Regions from separate parts of the Kluyvera sichuanensis genome, predicted to be linked through region 2. Evidence: predicted binding sites of a transcription regulator. Region 2 holds the regulator's gene; the other holds the start of a gene.
The links. Region 2 encodes PhoB, which activates phosphate uptake and scavenging genes when phosphate is short. Its sites were predicted from a motif close to CTGTCATAAAACTGNCNNAT; they were not measured.

Region 1: pstS (phosphate ABC transporter substrate-binding protein PstS) is a predicted target of PhoB. The motif match lies at 2,918-2,937, and genes of this name have one in related genera.

What each region holds. Positions count from the first base shown of each region.
Region 1 is NZ_CP162271.1:3,696,531-3,708,715, reverse strand. It holds gene sgrR (HTH-type transcriptional regulator SgrR) at 1-508, opposite strand, end outside; gene AB2B48_RS17840 (shikimate 5-dehydrogenase) at 603-1,421, shown strand; gene AB2B48_RS17835 (fructose-specific PTS transporter subunit EIIC) at 1,470-2,843, shown strand; gene pstS (phosphate ABC transporter substrate-binding protein PstS) at 3,013-4,053, shown strand; gene pstC (phosphate ABC transporter permease PstC) at 4,127-5,086, shown strand; gene pstA (phosphate ABC transporter permease PstA) at 5,086-5,976, shown strand; gene pstB (phosphate ABC transporter ATP-binding protein PstB) at 6,028-6,801, shown strand; gene phoU (phosphate signaling complex protein PhoU) at 6,937-7,662, shown strand; gene bglG (transcriptional antiterminator BglG) at 7,977-8,813, shown strand; gene bglF (PTS beta-glucoside transporter subunit IIABC) at 8,945-10,822, shown strand; gene AB2B48_RS17795 (carbohydrate porin) at 10,932-12,185, shown strand, end outside.
Region 2 is NZ_CP162271.1:4,853,384-4,865,568, forward strand. It holds gene rdgC (recombination-associated protein RdgC) at 1-771, opposite strand, end outside; gene mak (fructokinase) at 859-1,761, shown strand; gene sbcC (exonuclease subunit SbcC) at 1,861-5,001, opposite strand; gene sbcD (exonuclease subunit SbcD) at 4,998-6,200, opposite strand; gene phoB (phosphate response regulator transcription factor PhoB) at 6,392-7,081, shown strand; gene phoR (phosphate regulon sensor histidine kinase PhoR) at 7,103-8,398, shown strand; gene brnQ (branched-chain amino acid transporter carrier protein BrnQ) at 8,808-10,127, shown strand; gene proY (proline-specific permease ProY) at 10,256-11,608, shown strand; gene fba (class II fructose-1,6-bisphosphate aldolase) at 11,717-12,185, opposite strand, start outside.

The sequences.
Region 1 (12,185 bases), 1.2 Mb from region 2:
CGAGATCGGCTTCGACTTCACCTTTTTCCTCATTTATGCGCGTCAGGCCGCTAAAAATCTGCCTGACCAGATGCTGCTCGGAGCGGCGCAGCGGCGTGCCGGGGCACAGGGAGGGCATTGTCCGGTAATAGGGGATGCACAGCCGCTGATAGTCAGCCCGCACGCTATAACCCAGCTTTGAACGTAGCAGTTGCGCCACCTGGTGTTTATTTTTACCCAGCAGTTGAATGGCCTGATCAACATGGCCAGACTCCAGCAACTGCTCCGCCTTTTCGCTTAACAGCTGTTCTGGTTTATAGCGCAGGTGAAGCTGGGCGCGATGCCCACGTCCGGCCTGTGATTGCCAGATGAGCCACTTTGCCTCCTGCATCTGAAGCAACAGATTACGCATATGCCGCCGGGTGCAGAACAACACATCCGCCAGCTCCTGTAGCGTCACGCTAACGGGCTTGTCGCCATAGTGCTGGAGTAGCTTTAAGTATTTTTGTTCAGTGTGCTGGGTTGCCATAAAAGGTGAAATTTCCCGAACGGGAATGAGCAATTTTTAATATCCCCTTTTTAGCCGATGATTTTCTCTATCGCAACTTCTATGAGGATTCATCATGACAAAGCGCATTAATAAAGATACTCAGGTCTGCATGTCCCTGGCGGCACGCCCGAGTAATTTCGGTACACGCTTTCACAACTATCTGTACGAAGCGCTGGATCTCAATTATCTCTACAAAGCCTTTTCGCCGACCGATCTTACGCAGGCCATTAGCGGCGTGCGCGGTCTGGGGATCCGCGGGTGCGCGATCTCTATGCCATTTAAGGAAGCCTGCATTCCGCTGGTGGATGAACTGGATGCTTCTGCTCAGGCCATTCACTCAGTTAATACCATTGTGAATACCAATGGCCATCTGAAGGCGTACAACACGGATTACATTGCAATAGCTCGCTTGCTGGCGAATTACAAGGTCTCTCCCGACTTGGTGTTTGCTTTGCGTGGCAGCGGTGGTATGGCAAAGGCGGTAGCCTGCGCGCTGAAAGACGCGGGGTTTACGCGTGGCTATATTGTCGCGATTGATGAAGCGTCAGGTAAACAACTGGCCGAACTCTATGGCTATGAATGGCGCCCGGATACCGACGGTATTGAAGCCGATTTGTTAATTAACGCCACGCCTATCGGAATGACTGGCGGTAATGATGCCGACAAACTCTCTTATTCCGAACAGGAAGTTGATAAGGCGAGCGTTATCTTTGATGTGGTGGCGCTACCGCCCGTCACGCCGCTAATCCGCTACGCCCGTGAACGCGGTAAAACTGTGATTACCGGTTCCGAAGTGTTTGCTATTCAGGCCGTGGAGCAATTTGTCCTTTATACCGGGATTCGCCCGGATGACGCGCTGTTCCAGAAAGCAGCGGCTTGGTCACGTCTGTAACATTTTTTCCTGCATTTTCTTTAAATTAAAAGAACAGGGTACCCTACTATGACTAAAAAAATTGTTGCTGTGACGGCCTGCCCAACGGGCGTCGCCCATACCTTTATGGCTGCCGAAGCGCTGGAAATTGAAGCCCGCAAGCGTGGCGATTGGATTAAGGTTGAAACCCGCGGTTCCGTCGGGGCGAAAAATACACTGACCGCGGAAGAGATAGCGCAAGCGGACGTGGTGATTATCGCGGCAGATATTGAGCTGGATCTGTCAGGCTTTGTTGGCAAAAAACTCTATCGCACCAGTACCGGCGCGGCGCTAAAAAAGAGTGCGCAGGAAATGGAGAATGCTTTCAATAGCGCCGAGGTCTATCTGGGGAGTGCCGGGCGTTCTTCTTCATCTGGTAAAACAGAGCTACCCGGCGTTTATAAGCACTTAATGACCGGCGTATCCCATATGCTTCCCTTGGTGGTTGCGGGAGGGTTGTGTATCGCACTCTCTTTTGTCTTCGGTATCCAGGCCTTCAACGAGCCGGGCACGCTGGCGGCTGCGCTATTTCAAATTGGTGGTAAGGCGGCCTTTGCCCTGATGGTGCCAGTACTGGCTGGATTTATTGCCTTCTCAATTGCCGATCGTCCGGGTCTGGCCCCGGGGCTTATCGGTGGGATGCTGGCCAGTCTGTGCGGTGCCGGTTTCCTGGGTGGGATCGTGGCCGGTTTCCTGGCAGGTTACAGCGCACGATTTCTGGCGCAGAATATTAAGCTGCCAGCGTCAATGGAAGCGCTTAAGCCGGTACTGGTTCTGCCGTTACTGTCTACGCTGATTACCGGCCTAATCATGATTTACGTGGTGGGTGGCCCGGTGTCTGCGGTGATGGAAGGGCTGACGACGTTCCTGGGGAATATGACCTCTACGAATGCTATCTTGCTGGGAATGTTGCTGGGTGCAATGCAAGGTTTTGACCTTGGCGGGCCGGTGAATAAAGCTGCGTATACCTTCGGTGTCGGTTTGCTGGCTTCTCATTCGTATATGCCGATGGCGGCCATTATGGCGGCAGGGATGGTACCGGCATTAGGGATGGGCGTCGCGACCTGGGCGGCCAGAGCGAAATTCAATACCTCTGAGCATGAAGCGGGTAACGCATCCTTTATCCTGGGGCTGTGCTTTATCTCTGAAGGGGCGATTCCCTTCGCTGCGCGTGATCCTATGCGTGTGATCCCTTCCACGATGGTCGGTGGCGCAATCGCCGGGGGACTATCCATGTATTTCGGTTGCACATTGATGGCGCCGCACGGCGGCCTCTTTGTCCTGGCGATCCCACATGCGGTTGAACATGTGATGCAATATCTGCTCTCTATTGCCCTGGGCACTATTGCCTGCGGCCTGATGTATGCTCTACTGAGACCGTCTGTGGTTGCTCAAACGGCATAGTTATTATCCCACCTTTTCCGCAAGCTGGTCTGATGTCTCATTGGGCCAGCTGTTTTATTTCCATTGTCATTAAACCGTCACAAACCTTACATATAACTGTCACCTGATTGTCCTATTTTGCTCCTCGTAGCCACTAAACAATCATTTACGGATTCTTGCAGGAGACATTATGAAAGTTATGCGTACCACTGTCGCAACTGTTGTCGCCGCGACCTTATCGATGAGCGCTTTCTCTGCTTTTGCAGCAGCAAGCCTGACGGGTGCTGGTGCAACCTTCCCGGCGCCAGTGTATGCCAAATGGGCAGATACCTATCAGAAAGAGACCGGTAGCAAAGTAAACTATCAGGGTATCGGCTCCTCCGGTGGCGTAAAACAAATTACCGCTAACACCGTTGATTTCGGCGCATCTGATGCTCCGCTGTCTGACGACAAACTGGCTCAGGAAGGCCTGTTCCAGTTCCCGACCGTTATCGGCGGTGTGGTTCTGGCTGTTAACATCCCTGGCCTGAAATCCGGCGAGCTGGTGCTTGACGGTAAAACCCTGGGCGACATCTACCTGGGTAAAATCAAGAAGTGGGATGACGCTGCCATCACCAAGCTGAACCCAGGCGTTAAGCTGCCTTCTCAGAACATCGCCGTTGTGCGTCGTGCTGATGGTTCCGGTACCTCCTTCGTGTTCACCAGCTACCTGTCTAAAGTGAACGAAGAGTGGAAATCCAAAATTGGCGCGGGCTCTACCGTAAACTGGCCGACCGGTCTGGGCGGTAAAGGTAACGACGGTATCGCGGCATTCGTACAGCGTCTGCCAGGCTCCATCGGTTACGTTGAATATGCTTACGCTAAGCAGAACAACCTGGCTTACACCAAACTGGTTTCTGCCGATGGCAAGCCGGTTAGCCCGACTGAAGACAACTTTGCTAACGCCGCTAAGGGCGTTGACTGGAGCAAATCCTTCGCGCAGGACCTGACTAACCAGAAAGGTGACAACGCGTGGCCGATTACCTCCACCACCTTCATCCTGGTTCATAAACAGCAGCAGAAACCTGAGCAAGGTGCTGAAGTGCTGAAGTTCTTTGACTGGGCGTATAAAAACGGCGGCAAACAGGCGAACGAGCTTGATTACGCCACTCTGCCTCAGAGCGTGGTTGAGCAGGTTCGTGCTGCATGGAAGACCAACGTGAAAGACAGCAGCGGTAAAGCGCTGTACTGATTACGGTAGCCCGGCGGAAACGCCGGGCAACGTGTAAGCGTCGTGGCGGATTTTAAACTGGAAAGAGTGATTTATGGCTGCAACTAAGCCTGCTTTTAACCCACCGGGTAAAAAGGGTGACATGATATTCAGCGCGCTGGTAAGACTGGCTGCGCTGATTGTGCTATTGATGTTGGGCGGGATTATCGTCTCTCTGATTATCTCTTCTTGGCCAAGTATGGAGAAGTTCGGCTTCGCCTTCTTGTGGACCAAAGAGTGGGATGCGCCTAACGACATCTACGGTGCGCTGGTACCGATTTACGGTACGCTCGTGACCTCCTTTATCGCGCTGCTGATCGCCGTTCCGGTGAGCTTCGGTATCGCACTCTTCCTGACTGAACTGGCACCCAACTGGCTGAAACGCCCGTTAGGTATCGCGATTGAACTGCTGGCGGCCATTCCCAGCATCGTTTACGGCATGTGGGGGCTATTTATCTTTGCTCCGCTGTTCGCGACCTACTTCCAGGAGCCCGTCGGCAATATCCTTTCTAACATCCCGTTTGTCGGTGCACTGTTCTCCGGCCCGGCGTTTGGTATCGGTATCCTGGCGGCTGGGGTTATCCTCGCCATCATGATCATCCCGTATATCTCCGCCGTTATGCGCGATGTGTTCGAACAAACCCCGGTGATGATGAAAGAGTCGGCCTACGGTATCGGCTGCACCACCTGGGAAGTTATCTGGTGTATCGTTCTGCCGTTCACCAAAAACGGGGTCATAGGCGGCGTGATGCTCGGCCTGGGCCGTGCGCTGGGTGAAACGATGGCGGTGACCTTTATCATTGGTAACACCTACCAGCTCGACAGCGCATCGCTGTATATGCCGGGCAACAGCATTACCTCCGCACTGGCGAACGAATTCGCCGAAGCGGAATCTGGCCTGCACGTCTCCGCGTTGATGGAACTGGGTCTGATCCTGTTTGCGATTACCTTTATCGTGCTGGCGGCATCGAAGTTCATGATTATGCGCCTGGCGAAAAACGAGGGGGCACGCTAATGACGACGCTGGAAATGCAAAGCACCGCCGCGCTGGCGGAGTCTCGCCGCAAGATGCAGGCGCGTCGCCGCATGAAGAACCGCATTGCGCTGACGCTGTCGATGGCCACCATGATCTTCGGCCTGTTCTGGCTGGTGTGGATCCTGATGTCCACCGTGACCCGCGGCATCGACGGTATGTCGCTGGCGCTGTTTACCGAAATGACGCCGCCGCCAAACACGGCGGGCGGTGGCCTGGCTAACGCCCTGGCGGGCAGCGGCCTGCTGATCCTGTGGTCGACCGTTATCGGTACCCCACTGGGCATTATGGCGGGTATCTATCTGGCGGAGTACGGGCGTAAATCCTGGCTTGCTGAAGTGATTCGCTTCATTAACGATATTCTGCTCTCCGCACCCTCCATCGTGGTCGGTCTGTTCGTCTACACCATCGTGGTGGCGCAGATGCAGCACTTCTCCGGCTGGGCGGGCGTGATTGCGCTGGCGCTGCTGCAGGTACCTATCGTTATTCGTACCACCGAGAACATGCTGAAACTGGTGCCGGATAGCCTGCGTGAAGCGGCCTACGCGCTGGGCACGCCGAAGTGGAAGATGATCTCTGCTATTACGCTGAAAGCGTCTATCTCCGGGATTATGACCGGTATCCTGCTGGCTATTGCGCGTATCGCCGGTGAAACGGCTCCGCTGCTGTTTACCGCGCTCTCCAACCAGTTCTGGAGCACCGACATGATGCAGCCCATCGCCAACCTGCCGGTGACCATCTTTAAATTTGCGATGAGCCCGTTTGCTGAGTGGCAGCAACTGGCCTGGGCCGGGGTGCTGATTATCACTCTGTGCGTACTGCTGCTGAACATTCTGGCGCGCGTTATTTTCGCGAAGAAGAAACACGGTTAATTTTTTACGGCGCGGCCAACGACGGCGGCGCTGGATGAGGAAGAGATTGAGATGAGTATGGTGAACACAACTCCGGGTAAAATTTCAGTACGTGACCTGAACTTCTACTACGGCAAATTCCATGCCCTGAAGAACATCAACCTGGATATCGCCAAAAACCAGGTAACGGCGTTTATCGGCCCGTCAGGCTGCGGTAAATCGACGCTGCTGCGTACCTTCAACAAGATGTTTGAACTGTACCCGGAGCAGCGCGCAGAAGGCGAAATTCTGCTGGATGGCGATAATATTCTCACCAATACCCAGGATATCGCCCTGCTGCGTGCCAAAGTGGGTATGGTGTTCCAGAAGCCAACGCCGTTCCCGATGTCGATTTACGACAACATCGCCTTCGGCGTGCGCCTGTTTGAAAAGCTCTCCCGCACCGATATGGACGAACGCGTGCAGTGGGCTTTGACCAAGGCCGCATTATGGAACGAAACCAAGGATAAACTGCACCAGAGCGGGTACTCTCTCTCCGGTGGTCAGCAGCAGCGTCTGTGCATCGCGCGTGGTATCGCGATTCGCCCAGAAGTTCTGCTGCTGGATGAGCCGTGCTCAGCCCTTGACCCGATCTCCACCGGGCGTATCGAAGAGCTGATTACCGAGCTGAAAGAGGACTACACCGTGGTGATCGTGACTCACAACATGCAGCAGGCTGCACGTTGCTCCGACCACACGGCATTTATGTACCTGGGCGAGTTGATTGAGTTCAGTAACACGGACGATCTGTTCACCAAGCCTGCGAAGAAACAAACTGAAGATTACATTACTGGCCGCTACGGTTGATGCCCTTCAGCTTTCAAGCGATAACCGCGTTGGCTGCCTTTGCTCACCCCGGTCACGTAGTAGACTACGCTCCCGGGGATTCGCGCAGTTGCCGCCTTGTTCTCGCTCGAAATCTTTTGGGCATTTGGAGAAATGATGGATAATTTAAACCTTAATAAACATATTTCCGGCCAGTTCAACGCAGAACTGGAAAGCATCCGCACCCAGGTGATGACCATGGGCGGCATGGTAGAGCAGCAGTTGTCTGATGCGATTACCGCCATGCACAACCAGGATAGTGAACTGGCAAAGCGCGTCATCGACGGCGATAAGCACGTCAATATGATGGAAGTGGCGATTGATGAAGCCTGCGTGCGCATCATCGCCAAGCGCCAGCCAACCGCGAGCGATCTGCGTCTGGTGATGGCGATTATTAAAACCATCGCCGAGCTGGAACGTATTGGTGACGTGGCGGATAAAATCTGCCGCACCGCGCTGGAGAAATTCTCCCAGCAGCACCAGCCGCTGCTGGTCAGCCTGGAGTCGCTGGGCCGCCACACCGTGCAGATGCTGCATGACGTGCTGGACGCGTTCGCGCGTATGGATCTCGACGAAGCGGTACGTATCTATCGTGAAGATAAGAAGGTTGACCAGGAATATGAAGGCATCGTGCGCCAGCTGATGACCTATATGATGGAAGACTCGCGCACCATTCCAAGCGTGCTGACCGCGCTGTTCTGTGCGCGCTCTATCGAGCGTATCGGTGACCGCTGCCAGAATATCTGCGAATACATCTTCTACTTCGTGAAGGGGCAAGACTTCCGTCACGTGGGCGGCGATGAGCTGGATAAGCTGCTGGCGGGGAAAGACCCGAAAGAGTAAACCCTTCGCCCTCTCTTCTCCCCGGGGAGAGGGCAATATTAATCAATCTGCAAATATATATTCCCAACGGTTATATTTATAAAATCCTAAAATGATAAAAATATAATATCAGGGATGTTAGTCACAATTTCTTATACCTGCCATTGCATTTAATTCTCTGAAATACAAAAATCAACCTCAATTAATATATATAAGAATCGAAGTTCACATCGTTTTAATGACTGGATTGTTACTGCATTCGCAGGCAAAACCTGATTGCGTCAGCTTACGCTGATAATGTCGGGTTTTTTTGTCTTTAAAAAAAGGTCATACAGATGATTATGCAGATCACCAGAGTTTTAAATAATAATGTATTGGTGGTGACCAACGAAGATCGCTGTGAAAAAGTAGTCATGGGCCGAGGCATTGGTTTTCAAAAGCGCGTTGGTGAGTACATTAATACTCACGGTATTGAAAAAGAGTATGCCTTAAGCAGCCATGAATTAACCCGGCACTTAAGCGAGTTGCTGAGTCGTATTCCACTGGAGGTGATGACCACCTGCGACATTATCATTTCCCGCTCCCGCGAGCGGTTGGGCCACTTGCACGATAGTATCTACATTTCGCTTACCGACCACTGCCAGTTTGCGCTGGAGCGTGTCCGTCAGGGTATCGTGTTGCCCAATGCGCTTTTGTGGGATATCCAGCGCCTGTACCCCAAGGAGTTTCAACTGGGCGAAGAAGCGCTGGTGGTGATTCGCCAACGTCTGGGCGTACAACTTGCGAAGGATGAAGTGGGATTTATCGCCATGCACCTGGTGAGTGCGCAGATGCGAGGTTGCATGGAAGATGTTAAAGAGATCACCCAATTGATGCGGGAAATGCTGCAGCTGATTAAGTTTCAGTTTGCCATTAACTATCAGGAAGAGAGTTTGAGCTATCAGCGGTTGGTGACACATTTGAAATTCTTTGCCTACCGCATTATTGAGCATGCCTCCGTTGGCGATGAAAACCCGGAATTACAGCAGGCGGTTAAGCAGAACTATTTTGACGCCTGGGAGTGTGCGGAACGAATTGCTGCTTTTATCCGCCAGCAGCACCAGCGGGAAACCTCGTCGGAAGAGATTATGTTTCTGGCGATCAATATTGAGCGGGTTCGTAAAAACCATTAATTGAATATTGCTGGTTTGACTTCAGCATTGTTACCGCCTCGGCGGGCAAAACCTGAAGAAGATTATCTCCATCGCGGGGGTGATTTTCTTCAGGTTTTTTTTGATTGCCGCTTCGCGGTTGAGGATCACACATGACGGAATTAGCCCAAAAAATTGTGGCTGGAGTTGGTGGACGGGACAATATCATCAGCCTGATGCATTGCGCCACGCGCCTGCGCTTTAAGCTAAAGAACCACGATAAGGCGCAGGCCGAGGTGCTGAAAAATACCCCGGGCATTATTATGGTGGTGGAGAGCGGAGGGCAATTTCAGGTCGTTATTGGTAACCATGTCGCAGATGTTTTTGACGCGGTGAGCGCGCTGATTGGTTTGAATACCGATGCGTCAGCGGCGTCGGAAGACGATGCCAAAGACAGCCTGCTGAGTCGTTTTGTCTATATTATTTCAGGGATCTTTACGCCGCTTATCGGCCTGCTGGCAGCAACGGGTATCCTGAAAGGGCTACTGGCCGTAGCGCTGGTTTGCCAATGGACAACCGATCAAAGCGGCACTTATCTGCTGTTGTTTAGCGCCAGCGATTCGCTATTTTACTTTTTCCCAATAATCCTCGGCTATACCGCTGGCAAGCGCTTTGGCGGCAACCCGTTCCTGACGATGGTTATCGGCGGCGCGCTGGTACACCCGCTGATTTTACGCGCCTTCGAAAGTGCGCAGATGCCGGATGCGACGGCGCTGCACTTTCTTGGTCTGCCCATCACCTTTATCAACTATACCTCATCGGTGATCCCGATTATTTTCTCTGCCTGGCTCTGCAGTCTGATGGAGAAAAAGCTGAATGCCTGGCTCCCTTCGGCAATTAAGAACTTCTTCACCCCGCTGCTGTGCATGGTGGTGATTATCCCGGTGACATTCCTGGTGGTTGGCCCACTGTCAACCTGGGTGAGCGGACTGATTGCGACAGGTTATCTCTACCTCTACCATGCCGCGCCGTGGTTTGCCGGTGCGGTCATGGGCGGGCTGTGGCAGATCTTTGTGATGTTTGGCCTGCACTGGGGACTGGTGCCGCTGTGCATCAACAATTTTACCGTACTGGGTTACGACTCCATGCTGCCGCTGATGATGCCTGCGATCATGGCGCAGGTGGGGGCGGCGCTGGCTATCTTTTTGTGTGAACGCGATGGGCAGAAAAAAGTGGTGGCGGGATCTGCGGCGCTGACCGGACTGTTTGGCATCACCGAGCCCGCGGTGTATGGCGTCAATTTGCCGCGAAAATACCCGTTTATTATCGCCTGTGTCAGCGGCGCCATCGGCGCTGGGGTGATTGGCTTCGCACAGACTAAAGTCTACTCCTTCGGTATTCCCAGTATTTTTACCTTTATGCAAACCGTCCCGCCGGGAGGCGTCGATTTTACCGTCTGGGCGAGCGTGATTGGCGCGGTTATCGCTATCGTCGGCGCATTTGTGGGCACCGTACTCTTTAGCCTGGCGCTGAGCCGGAAAAATATTCCGGTCGCCGTGGCGATCGTGCCAGCGCATCCTGTCACCCGCCAGGCCAACCCGCAAACCATCGCTGCGCCGCTGGCCGGGCAGGTGGTTTCGTTATCAGAGGTCACCGACGCTACCTTCGCCAGCGGACTGCTGGGTAATGGTGTGGCGATTATCCCGACGCTTGGCGAGGTGCGTTCACCGGTGAAAGGACGGGTGGCCTCGCTGTTTGCAACGCTGCACGCCATTGGTATTGAGTCCTGCGATGGGGTTGAGGTGCTGATTCACGTGGGTATCGATACGGTAAAACTCCATGGACAATATTTTACCGCGCATGTGCAAATGGGTGATGACGTTGAAACTGGCGATCTTTTGCTGACGTTTGATGTCGAGGCGATTGCCGCTGCCGGGTTTGATTTAACTACGCCAATACTAATCAGTAATAGCAATGATTATACCGATGTGCTGCCACTCAATATGGGAAATGTGAATATTCAGGAGTCGCTGCTCTCCGTTATCCAGTAGCTAAATAATGTACCGTCACTGAGGGGTAATTCGCTTCAGTAGATACCTATTATCTAAATTTTACGGGCCGTTAATTCTAGTTCAATTATTAATTATATAAAGGGACGTTATGTTTAAAAAGGACCTGATTACTTCTGCCATTTTATTGATAGTGCCATTGTCATTTTCATTTCAGGCTTATGCCCAGTCATTAACCGTCGAGCAGCGCCTTGAGCAACTTGAGTTGGCGTTAAAAGAAACGCAAAAGGAGCTAAAAAAATATCAGGAAGAAGAACGCCAACGCACTATTTCCATCGCTGCCGCGCCAGCCGTAACGGCCCCGGCAGTGAAAACCACGGCTAAACCTGACGCGGTGCTGGTAAAAAGTGTCGCGCCGAACGGTGACGGTAGTGAGGCGGTGTATTCCTCGATGACGATGAAAGACTTTAGCCGTTTCGTGAAGGATGAAATTGGTTTTAGCTACAACGGCTACTACCGTTCTGGCTGGGGTTCCGCCTCCCACGGTTCGCCGAAATCCTGGGCAATTGGCTCACTAGGCCGTTTGGGCAACGAATACAGCGGCTGGTTCGATCTGCAGTTGAAGCAGCGCGTGTATCACGAAGGCAATAAACGCGTGGATGCGATTGTGATGATGGACGGCAACGTCGGCCAGCAGTATTCCACCGGCTGGTTTGGCGATAACGCCGGGGGTGAAAACTACATGCAGTTCTCCGATCTGTACGTCACCACTCAGGGCTTCTTGCCGTTCGCGCCGGAGGCGGATTTCTGGGTCGGTAAACATGGCGCGCCGAAGATTGAAATACAGATGCTCGACTGGAAAACACAGCGCACCGACGCGGCGGCGGGCGTAGGTCTTGAAAACTGGCAGGTTGGGCCGGGGAAATTCGATATCGCGCTGGTGCGCGAGGATGTCGACGACTACGACCGCGCGTTGGAAAATAAACAGCAGATCAACACCAATACCCTGGATATTCGTTATAAGGATCTGCCGCTGTGGGATAAAGCCACTCTGATGCTATCCGGACGGTACGTGGCGGCTAACCAGAGCTCATCGGAAAAATATAATGAGGACAACAACGATTTCTATAAGTGGAAAGATACCTGGATGTTTGGCACCACGCTGACGCAGAAATTCGACAACGGTGGCTTTAACGAATTCTCCATGCTGATGGCGAATAACTCCATTGCCAGCAGTTTTTCGCGCTACGCGGGATCCAGCCCATATACCACCTTTAACGGTAAATATTATGGCGATCATACCAACGGTACGGCGGTACGCTTAACGTCTCAGGGGGAAACTTATATTGGCGATCGTTTCATTATCGCCAATGCGCTGGTCTATTCCTTTGGTAGCGATGTTTAT
Region 2 (12,185 bases):
GTCACAGAACTTCAGACGCTTGATGGAACCGTCATCGCACATCACAAATTGAATGCGCTGCTGCCAGTCGAGCGCCAGCTTGGTCACCAGCTTACCGGCTTCGATATGACAGGCTATCTCATCGCACACCAGATCTTGTTTCTTCGCGCGGATCACGCCGCCGTCTTCGAGGATCGCTTTCAGCTCGGCTTCATCCAGAATCTGGAAACTTTGCGCCGCCGATCCGGAACGCACCCATTCGGTCAGGGTCAGTTCGATTGGATTTTCCAGCGTCAGCGGCACCACTGGCAGCGAGCCGAGGCTTTTACGCAGCAGCGCCAGCGTATCTTCCGCCTTTTTGGCGCTGGCGCAGTCGACCATAATCAGATCGTTAACGGTGTCGATCCACATCATCGTCTGGCTGAAACGGCTGAAAGCGCGCGGCAGCAGAGAGTGCAGGACTTCATCCTTCAGCGAATCTTTTTCGGTTTTCTTGAGCTTGCGGCCTTGATCGGCTTCGAGCTTTTGGATCTTCGCTTCCAGCGCTTGTTTAATCACCGGAGAGGGCAGGATCTTCTCTTCTTTGCGGGCGCAAATGATGATCTGACCATTTACTGTGTGCGTCAGCGCATCGCTGTGTGAGCCCATCGGCGGTACCCAGCCGGTTTTTGCCATATCCTGGCTGCCGCATGGGGTGAAGGTCATCTCAGCGAGCTGTTTCTCCATCTCTTCCGCGCGCAGGGAGATGTCGCGGCTGAGACGATAAACCATTAAATTTTTGAACCACAGCATGATAATTTCCACGGTGTTGTCGTTAAATCAGCGGGCAATGATAACGAATTGTCCTCGCCCTTGCATTGTTTTAAACAGGAGTTATGAATGCGAATTGGTATCGATCTGGGTGGAACGAAAACCGAAGTCATCGCGCTAAGCGACCAGGGTGAGCAGCTTTATCGCCACCGTTTGCCGACGCCACGTGATTATCAGCAAACCATTGAGAACATTGCGCATCTTGTTGCTCTCGCCGAAGAGGCAACCGGGCAAACGGGCACGGTTGGCATGGGCATTCCTGGCTCAATTTCCCCCTATACCGGGGTGGTGAAAAACGCCAACTCGACCTGGCTCAATGGCCAGCCGTTTGATAAAGACCTCAGTCGCCGCCTGAATCGTGAAGTGCGGTTGGCGAACGATGCTAACTGCCTGGCGGTATCTGAAGCGGTGGACGGTGCGGCAGCAGGGGCGCAGACGGTGTTCGCGGTGATCATCGGTACCGGCTGCGGCGCGGGCGTGGCGTTGGGAGGCCGTGCGCACATCGGCGGTAACGGTACGGCGGGCGAGTGGGGACATAATCCGTTGCCGTGGATGAACGACGACGAGCTGCGCTTCCGGGCAGAAGTCCCGTGTTATTGCGGTAAGCAAGGCTGTATTGAAACCTTTATTTCCGGCACCGGCTTTGCTACGGATTATCACCGCCTGAGCGGTAATCCACTAAAAGGCAGTGAGATTATACAGCTAGTGAGCGAAGGCGACGCGCTGGCCGAGCAGGCGCTGAGTCGTTACGAGCAGCGGCTGGCGAAATCGCTGGCGCACGTGGTGAATATTCTCGACCCTGACGTGATTGTGCTGGGCGGTGGGATGAGCAACGTTGAGCGTTTGTATCAGACGGTACCGCAGCTGGTGAAAGCGTGGGTATTCGGCGGTGAGTGTGAAACACCGATTCGCAAGGCGCTGCACGGGGACTCCAGTGGGGTACGTGGGGCGGCGTGGTTGTGGCCAGCGTGATGTTGCCCTCACCCTAACCCTCTCCCAAAGGGAGAGGGAACCGTTCGGTATCGCTTTTCTCCCTCTCCCTCCGGGAGAGGGCCGGGGTGAGGGGAAACCTCACTCCACGCTAAACATTTTATCCAACCGGCTATATCCCAACCCGTTAATCTTCTTCACCTTAATCTGTACCGGAATCCGCTCTTTCATCGCCTCAACGTGGCTAATCACGCCGATGATTTTACCGCTGGCGTTGAGCGTATCCAGCGCGTCCAGCGCCGTGTCCAGCGTTTCGCTATCCAGCGTGCCGAAGCCTTCATCAAGGAACAGCGAATCGATGCGCGTTTTATGGCTCACCAGGTCGGAGAGCGCCAGCGCCAGCGAAAGGCTGACGAGGAAGCTTTCGCCGCCGGAGAGGGTGCGGGTATCGCGCACCGCGTCCGCCTGCCAGGTATCGACCACTTCCAGTTCCAGCGCGTCGCTGACCTTGCGCTGAAGCAGATAGCGACCGTGCAGGCGACTGAGCTGTTCGTTGGCGAGCCACACCAGATTATCCAGCGTCAGCCCCTGGGCAAATTTGCGGAACTTATCGCCCTCTTTAGAGCCAATCAGCGCATTCAGATGTGCCCAGTCCTCCAGCGCGGCGCTGGCTTTTTCTATCTCCAGGAACAACGACTGCTGCTGCTGGCGATTCTCTTCATCCTGTTTCAACTGCTGGCGCAGCTCGCCCTGGCGTTCGCTGTTTTCACGCAGTTGGCGGGAAATGTGCTGGAGCTGCGTCTGGACATCTGCCAGCGTTAACGCCTCGCTCAGTGTTTCCGGACGCTGAGTCAGATGACGCTGTATTGCCTCCTGCGCCTGTGCCGCTAACGTCTGGCGCTGCTGATGCTGCGTTTCCAGCGTCTGTTTTAGCTGCTCCAGACGAAGACGTTCCGCGTTGTCCAGCAGGGCGCGAAGGAAGTCCTGGCGATTGCTAAAGTGCGACTCGGCCAGCGCCTGGTCGAAGGCCTGCTCGGCCTGTTGCAGACGTTGTTTCTCCTGCGCTTCTTGCTGCTGGAGCGTGTGCCACTGGCTCTCCAGCGACACGCAATCATGGTGTACCTGCTGCCAGCCGTCGAGCGCCACCGGGTGGGCATCTTCAGGGTTTTGCACCGCAGGAAGGGTGTCGAGCAGCGGTTGGATCAGCACGAGTTGCTGCTGAATCTCCAGACTCTGTTTCTGCTGCTGCTGCCAGCGCTGGGTATCCGCTTCACGGGCAGCCAGCCAGCGGTGCGCTTCGTCGGGCTGCGGAAGGGCAAGGCCGAAGCCAGCGAGCGTCTGGGTAAGCAAAGCGGTACGCTGCGCCAGTTCATCCTGCTGCTGGGTGTACTGGGTACGTAGCTCACGGATTTGCGCGTCGAGCGTCAGGCGCTGGCTGTAGTGATAGCGCTGCTGTTCGGCCTCTTCCTGCGCTGCCAGCCAGCCGTTGATATCGTCAGCAGGCTGTAGCGTGATATCCAACCCCTGAATGACCGTCTGCCACTGTGATGTAAGTGCTTGCTCTCGCTCACAAAGCGTCGCCAGCTCGGCATTTTCCAGCTGCTGCTGTTTTTCCAGCGCGGCCTGCTGACCGCGCAGCGTGGCGCCTTCTTCAGCGAGTCGGGCAACCTCTTTTTCCAGCGCATCGCGGCGGGCTTTGTTGGCATCCAGGGTTAACGCCTGGTACTCCGCCAGCGCCGGGTGGCTGGTTGAGCCGCACAACGGGCAAGGCGCGCCTGGCTGCAAACGCGCGCGCTCAGCCTCGAGGCGTACGATCGTTGCCTCCAGCTCGCAGATGGCATTGACGTCATCGCGCTGCTGCTTTTTCTCTTTATAGACCTGACGGAGTTGGGTGAGCCCGGCGGTCAGCGTCTCCAGCTGTTGCTGGCGCTGCTGCTGTGCGTGTAAAAGCTGCTGGCGGCGCGTTTGCAGCGGGATGAACTGCGAATGCAGTGCGCTTAGCTGCTGGCGCAGCGGGCGGCTGGCCGCGTGCTGGGCAATTTGCCCGGCCACTTCTTCCTGAGTCAGCGTCAACGCCGAAGGCGGCAATTGGGCGAGCTGTTTTTCCAGCTCAGCCAGACGCTGTGTGGCGGTCTCTAGCTGAACGCGTTCACGGGCCTGTTGACTGAAGGCGCTACGCCAGCCGGTCAGTTCCCCCAGCCACTGCTGGATGTGTTCGTTTTCCTGCAGCCACTGCTGAAGCTGGCTTTGGGTCTGCTGGAGCGTGGTGGCCTGCTGCTCAGCGCTCACTCGGATACGGTCGCGAAGGCGGCGGGAGTCATGTAAGCGAGTATTTACTTGCTCTACTAACTGGTGGGTTTTCGCCACCGTGGCGGCCTGTTCCTGTAGCTGCGTCCAGCGCGGGCGTAACGCTTCCGCAGGCTGCGCCCGGTTGAGCGCAGCAAGCTGTGGCTGCGCTTCTTCCAACGCCTGGTGGGCAGTATTAAGCGACTGCTGGTGGGTTTTCCCGTCCTGTTCCAGCTCCTGCTGACGGGTGAGCCACTGCTGATGCAGTGCGGCGACGGTCTGCTGTTGTTGCCACTGCTGCTCGTCAGAAGTAAGCGCCTGCAAACTCTGTGTCAGGGTCTGCTGCTGCTCTTCGCTCAGCAGGACTACGCCGCTGGCCTGCGCCTGAAGCTTCTCCAGTTCGCCACGTGCCTGCTTATGTTTTTCAAAGACCTGTGCGGAGATCTGACCATAAATTTCAGTGCCGGTCAGCTCTTCGAGTAACTCAGCACGTTCTTTTGGCTCGGCGTTGAGGAAGGCGGCAAACTGGCCCTGAGAGAGCATCATCGAGCGGGTAAAACGACCGTAGTCGAGGCCGGTCAGCGAGGCGGTCATCTCCAGTTTGTCTTTAATTTTGTCCGCCAGAATTTGCCCGTCGTCGCAGCGCGCCAACTCGACGCGCGGCGCCTGTAGGTTGCCGTCCGGTTGGTTACGGGCGCGGTTCTGGCTCCAGAAGGCGCGATAGGCCACGCCCTGAACCTCGAACTCGACTTCCGCCAGGCACTCGGCAGTGTCGCGGGTCATCAGGTCATTTTGCGACTGGGAGACGTTACTTAAGCGCGGCGTCTTGTGGTACAGCGCCAGGCAGATGGCATCCAGCAGCGTGGTTTTCCCCGCGCCGGTTGGGCCGGTAATAGCAAACAGACCGTTACTGGCAAACGGCTCCTGGGTGAAGTCGATTTTCCACTCGCCCTTGAGCGAGTTAAGGTTTTTCAGGCGCAGGCTGAGAATTTTCATGGCTGTTCCTCCTCACCAAGACTCTGGAGGGTGTCATTAAACAGCGCGTGCAGGCGCTGTTGCTGCGGCTCCTCCAGCGTTTCCAGCGCCAGACGACGCTGAAACACCTCTTCGACGCTCAATTCGCTCAAGGTTTCGCGCTCAAGGCTTGCCAGAATGCGCTGGCGTTGTTCACGACTGCGGCGCACCAGCAGCACGTCGACCGGCAGGTCATCGGTGATGGCCTGAATTTTACGTTGAATATCATGCAGGTATTCGTCGCTGGTGATTTCAATATCCACCCAGGTGCTCGGCTCTGCGGCGGCATCGCGCCATTCGGCTAGCTGGGCGCTGATAGCGTCAAAATCGCCTTTGATTACCGCCAGCGGCTGAGTCACGGGCACGGTAAGCGGCGTGACGTCGGCAAGCTTGCCGTCGGTGAAGCTCACCAGATTGACGCTTTTGGCTTTGCCGGTTTCATCAAAGCTGAGGGCGATAGGCGAACCGCTGTAGCGAATATGCTCGCTGCCACCGATTTTCTGCGCCCGGTGGATGTGGCCCAGCGCGATATAGTCGGCAGGCGGGAAGTTTTGCGCCGGAAATGCGTCCAGTGTGCCAATATAAATGTCGCGCACCGCATCACTTTTGCTGGCCCCGACGGTAGTCAGATGGCCGCTGGCAATAATCGGCAGCGTGGCATCGCCGCGCAGTTCACAAGCCTGCTGGTATTGCTGCTGGTAATAGTCGGTAATGCTCGCCAGCACCTGCTGGACTTTTTCGCCGCCGGAGAGCCCCGCCTGGCTGGTAATAATGTCACGCGGGCGCAGGAACGGCACCGGGCAGAACACCGCGCCGGGCGTGCCGTCGCGGCGATTCAGAATAAAGGGCTCATGACCGGCACTGGCAATCACCGTGGTATTCAGAAATGAGAGAATATCGCGGGATTCATTCAGCGTTGCCACGGAGTCATGGTTGCCCGCCAGCACCACCAGATGGCAGCCGGTCTGCTGCAAATTGACCACAAATCGGTTGTACAGTTCGCGCGCATAGCTTGGCGGGGAGCCGGTATCGAAGATATCGCCCGCGACAATAATAGCATCCACCTGCTCATGTTCGGCGGTGGTGAGCAGCCAGTTCAGGAACGCGTCATGTTCAGCCGCGCGGCTTTTGCTGTAGAAGTTCTGGCCAAGGTGCCAGTCCGAAGTGTGGATGATGCGCATAGCGGTTCCGTGAGAAGTGGCGTAAAGTTGATTATAAACATCAGCCTACGTTGAGGTCGATGAGCGCGTTTTGAGAGTGTCATAAACGGTAAACCGCGATCATCTAACGGTCATGTTTTTCATAAATCTGTCATAAATCTGACGCATAATGACGCCGTATATAATACTGATGTCTAAAAACAGGGCAAATAATGGCAAGACGTATTCTGGTCGTTGAAGATGAAGCGCCAATCCGCGAGATGGTCTGTTTCGTTCTGGAGCAAAACGGTTTTCAGCCGGTGGAAGCAGAAGATTACGATACCGCTATCAGCAAACTGAATGAACCCTGGCCCGACCTTATTCTGCTCGACTGGATGTTACCGGGCGGTTCGGGACTGCAATTTATTAAGCATATCAAACGTGAAGCGCTGACGCGTGACATTCCGGTGGTGATGCTGACTGCCCGTGGTGAAGAAGAAGACCGCGTGCGGGGCCTCGAAACCGGCGCCGACGATTACATCACCAAACCTTTCTCGCCAAAAGAGCTGGTCGCCCGCATTAAAGCGGTGATGCGCCGTATTTCGCCGATGGCGGTGGAAGAGGTGATTGAGATGCAGGGGCTGAGCCTTGACCCGACCTCTCACCGCGTGATGACCGGTGAAAACCCGCTGGATATGGGGCCAACCGAATTTAAGCTGCTGCATTTCTTTATGACGCACCCGGAGCGCGTGTACAGTCGCGAACAGCTGCTGAACCACGTTTGGGGTACCAACGTTTATGTTGAAGACCGTACCGTCGACGTGCATATTCGTCGTCTGCGTAAGGCGCTGGAACACAGTGGTCATGACCGCATGGTGCAAACCGTTCGCGGCACGGGTTATCGTTTCTCTGCCCGTTTCTAATTTTTGACAGGAGTGTGACGCGTGCTGGAACGGCTGTCATGGAAAAGGCTGGTGCTGGAGCTGCTGTTATGCTGTCTCCCGGCCGCGATACTGGGACTGATTTTTGGTTATCTGCCGTGGTTTTTACTGGCGGCGGTGACCGGGCTGCTCATCTGGCATTTCTGGAATTTACTGCGACTCTCCTGGTGGCTTTGGGTCGACCGAAGTATGACCCCTCCGCCGGGACGCGGCAGCTGGGAGCCCTTGCTCTATGGGCTTAACCAGATGCAGCTGCGTAATAAAAAACGCCGCCGCGAGCTGGGTAATCTGATTAAACGCTTCCGTAGCGGTGCCGAGTCGCTGCCAGATGCGGTGGTGCTCACCACCGAAGAGGGGGCCATTTTCTGGTGTAATGGCCTGGCCCAGCAGTTGCTGGGGCTTCGCTGGCCCGACGATAGCGGGCAGAACATCTTAAACCTGCTGCGTTACCCCGAATTTACCCAACACCTCAAAAAGCGCGATTTCTTAAAGCCGTTGCATCTGGTGCTGAACAGTGGTCGCCATCTGGAAATCCGCGTGATGCCGTACACCGACCGTCAGCTGCTGATGGTGGCGCGCGATGTCACACAGATGCACCAACTGGAAGGGGCGCGGCGAAACTTCTTCGCCAACGTCAGTCATGAGCTGCGCACGCCGCTGACCGTACTGCAGGGCTACCTGGAGATGATGCAGGAGCAGGTGCTGGAAGGGAACGTGCGTGAGAAAGCGCTGCACACCATGCGTGAGCAGACGCAGCGTATGGAAGGGCTGGTTCGACAGCTGCTGACGCTCTCTAAAATCGAGGCTTCACCGACGCTGGCGTTGAACGAAAAGATTGATGTGCCAATGATGCTGAAGGTGGTGGAGCGCGAGGCGCAGACGCTCAGTCAGCATAAGCATCAGTTCCATTTTGAGATTGATGAGACGCTGAAGACACTGGGTAACGAAGAACAACTGCGAAGCGCGATGTCGAACCTGGTCTATAACGCGGTAAACCATACGCCGGAAGGCACGTTGATTACCGTACGCTGGCAGCGTGCGTCGCATGGGGCGTTGTTCAGCGTAGAGGATAATGGCCCGGGCATTGCGCCTGAGCACCTGCCAAGACTGACCGAACGTTTTTATCGCGTTGATAAAGCACGCTCGCGGCAGACCGGCGGTAGCGGTTTGGGGCTGGCAATTGTTAAACATGCGGTTAATCATCACGATAGCCGGCTGGATATTACCAGCACGCTCGGCAAAGGTTCGTGTTTCAGCTTCCTGCTGCCGGAACGTTTAATTGCCAGAAATAGCGAGTAATTTCGCGCTTGTCAGCTTAACTTTCCACAGACCAGCCTCGGCTGGTCTGTTTGCTTTGCAGTCAAGTAAACGCCGCGTTATTTACGAACGTCTGATTATTTTTTGTTCGCATGATTAGCCGGATGTTTTTCTTAAATCCAGTTAATACGTCTGCCTATTTTTTCACTATCAATATAATCATCTGGTTTTGCGATCCCGTGTTGCTTTAAAACGTTATAAGCGTTTAAATTGGCCCCCATGCAGTCGTAAACAGACTGTATATGCGCGGTAAATCAAAAAACTATTCTTCTCTACGCCGCGAAGGGAGCATATCCCGCTGAGTTTATTGTCAGTTTCCTCTGCATCATTCCACAGGCGCTGACACAATAAATTTGTTTTACAACACCACATCCACAGGCTGTAGTTACATATGACCCATCAATTAAAATCGCGTGACATCATCGCTCTGGGCTTTATGACCTTCGCGTTGTTCGTTGGCGCAGGCAACATCATTTTCCCTCCAATGGTTGGTTTGCAGGCCGGTCCTCACGTCTGGACTGCCGCGATCGGCTTCCTGATTACCGCCGTTGGTCTTCCGGTGCTGACCGTGGTCGCGCTGGCAAAAGTGGGCGGTGGCGTGGATAGCCTGAGTACGCCAATTGGTAAAGTGGCGGGCGTGCTGCTCGCTACGGTCTGTTACCTGGCGGTGGGCCCGCTGTTTGCGACCCCGCGTACCGCGACCGTCTCGTTTGAAATCGGTATCGCGCCGCTGACCGGCAGCGGTGAACTGCCACTGTTCATCTACAGCCTGGTTTACTTCGCGCTGGTGATTCTGGTGTCGCTCTATCCGGGCAAACTGCTGGATACCGTGGGTAACTTCCTCGCGCCGCTGAAAATCCTGGCGCTGATTATTCTGTCCGTTGCCGCCGTGATGTGGCCAGCTGGCCCGATTAGCCACGCGATGGAAGCCTATGAAACCGCCGCGTTCTCAAATGGTTTCGTGAACGGCTATCTGACCATGGATACGCTGGGCGCGATGGTGTTTGGTATCGTTATTGTTAACGCCGCGCGTTCCCGTGGTGTGACCGAAGCGCGTCTACTGACTCGCTATACCATCTGGGCTGGCTTGATGGCCGGTGTCGGCCTGACGCTGCTGTACCTGGCGCTGTTCCGTCTGGGTTCCGACAGCGCGACGCTGGTCGATCAGAACGCGAACGGTGCGGCAATCCTGCACGCTTACGTACAGCACACCTTCGGTGGCGCGGGCAGCTTCCTGCTGGCGGCATTGATCTTCATCGCCTGTCTGGTGACCGCGGTGGGCCTGACCTGTGCTTGTGCTGAGTTCTTCGCCCAGTACCTGCCGTTCTCCTACCGTACGCTGGTGTTTATCCTCGGCCTGTTCTCCATGGCGGTGTCGAATCTGGGGCTGAGCCACCTGATTCAAATCTCTATTCCGGTGCTGACCGCGATTTATCCGCCATGTATCGCACTCGTAGTGCTGAGTTTTACCCGCAATTGGTGGCATAATTCGGGCCGCGTTATTGCACCACCGATGTTTATCAGCCTGGTATTTGGTATTCTTGACGGCATCAAAGCCTCTGCCTTTGCAGATGTGCTGCCGGCGTGGACTGCCCGTTTACCGCTGGCCGAGCAAGGCCTTGCATGGCTGATGCCGACGGTTGTGATGGCGGTTCTGGCGATTATCTGGGACCGTACAGCAGGTCGTCAGGTGACATCAAGCGCCCACTAACCGGCGTTTACATCAAGGTGTTTTAACCACGGAACGTGATGTTCCGTGGTTTTTTATTTTGGGTACTTTCACCTAAGTTGTTCGCGTTGCGGCGCGATGATGATGGGTATGACATGGCACTGGAAACGATGGAAAACAACAAGCTGAAGCGCGGGTTAAGTACCCGACACATTCGCTTTATGGCTCTCGGATCGGCCATTGGTACGGGGCTGTTTTACGGCTCCGCCGATGCGATTAAGATGGCCGGGCCTAGCGTTCTGCTGGCCTATATTATTGGCGGCGTTGCCGCGTATATCATCATGCGTGCACTGGGCGAAATGTCCGTGCATAACCCGTCTGCCAGCTCCTTCTCTCGCTATGCGCAGGACAACCTGGGGCCGCTGGCGGGCTATATCACCGGCTGGACCTACTGCTTTGAGATCCTGATTGTGGCGATTGCTGACGTGACCGCCTTTGGTATCTATATGGGCGTCTGGTTCCCGGCGGTGCCGCACTGGATATGGGTGCTCAGCGTGGTGCTGATCATCTGCGCCATCAACCTGATGAGCGTGAAGGTGTTCGGCGAGCTGGAATTCTGGTTCTCGTTCTTCAAAGTCGCTACCATTATCATCATGATCGTGGCCGGTTTTGGCATCATTATCTGGGGTATCGGCAACGGCGGGCAGCCAACGGGTATTCATAACCTGTGGAGCAACGGCGGCTTCTTCAGCAACGGCTGGCTCGGTATGGTGATGTCGCTGCAGATGGTGATGTTTGCCTATGGCGGTATCGAGATTATCGGTATCACGGCTGGTGAAGCGAAAGACCCGCAGACCTCTATTCCGCGCGCGATCAACTCCGTGCCAATGCGAATTCTGGTGTTCTACGTGGGTACCCTGTTCGTCATTATGTCCATCTATCCGTGGAACCAGGTCGGCACCAACGGCAGCCCATTTGTGATGACCTTCCAGCATCTGGGGATCACCTTTGCAGCCAGCATCCTTAACTTTGTGGTACTGACGGCATCACTGTCGGCGATTAACTCCGATGTGTTCGGCGTGGGTCGTATGCTGCACGGTATGGCGGAGCAGGGCAGCGCACCGAAGGTGTTCGCTAAAACCTCCCGTCGCGGTATTCCGTGGGTGACGGTGATGGTGATGACCATCGCACTGCTGTTTGCGGTGTACCTCAACTACATCATGCCTGAAAACGTCTTCCTGGTGATTGCGTCGCTGGCGACCTTCGCCACCGTGTGGGTGTGGATTATGATCCTGCTCTCGCAGGTGGCCTTCCGTCGACGTCTGTCGGCTGATGAAATCAAAGCGCTGAAGTTTAAAGTGCCTGGCGGCGTGGCGACGACCATCGTCGGTATCGTCTTCCTGGTCTTTATTATTGCGCTCATTGGTTACCACCCGGATACCCGCATTTCGCTGTACGTGGGCTTTGCGTGGATTCTACTGCTGTTAGTCGGCTGGGCATTGAAAACCCGTCGCAGCAAATAATCTGCTCTATCACGTAGCCCGGACGAGGTGCGTATGCACCGACTCCGGGTCTTTCCCGGCGTCGCTTCGCTCGGCCGGGCGACTGCCTTTGTCACGCGTCTCTATTTCCTAATAGCGGTTTTGCGAACCAAAGAGCTCGATACGTCGTGCAATCATTTGGCGTACCGGCTTCAACCCCTGATTAATCACTTTCCGCGGGTCGTTTACATCGTGGCCAGTGTCTGCGGCAAATATCGCTTTCACCTCCTGGCACCAGGCGTACATATTTTCGGTATTGACGTTAATTTTAGCCGTGCCACAGGCAATGGCTTTACGCATATCCTCGTCAGCAATGCCGGTGCCACCGTGTAGTACCAACGGTACTTTTACGCGCTCTGCAATGGCTTTCATCTCCGTAAACCCCAGTTTAGCTTTACCCTTGTAGAGACCATGGGTTGACCCAAGCGCCGCTGCCAGACAGTCAACCTGGGTTTCGCTGACCAGGGTGTAACACTCCTGCGGATCGGCATAAATAACCTCAGAGTTAACGATCCCATCTTCGCTGCCAGCAATGGTACCTAACTCCGCCTCAACTGAA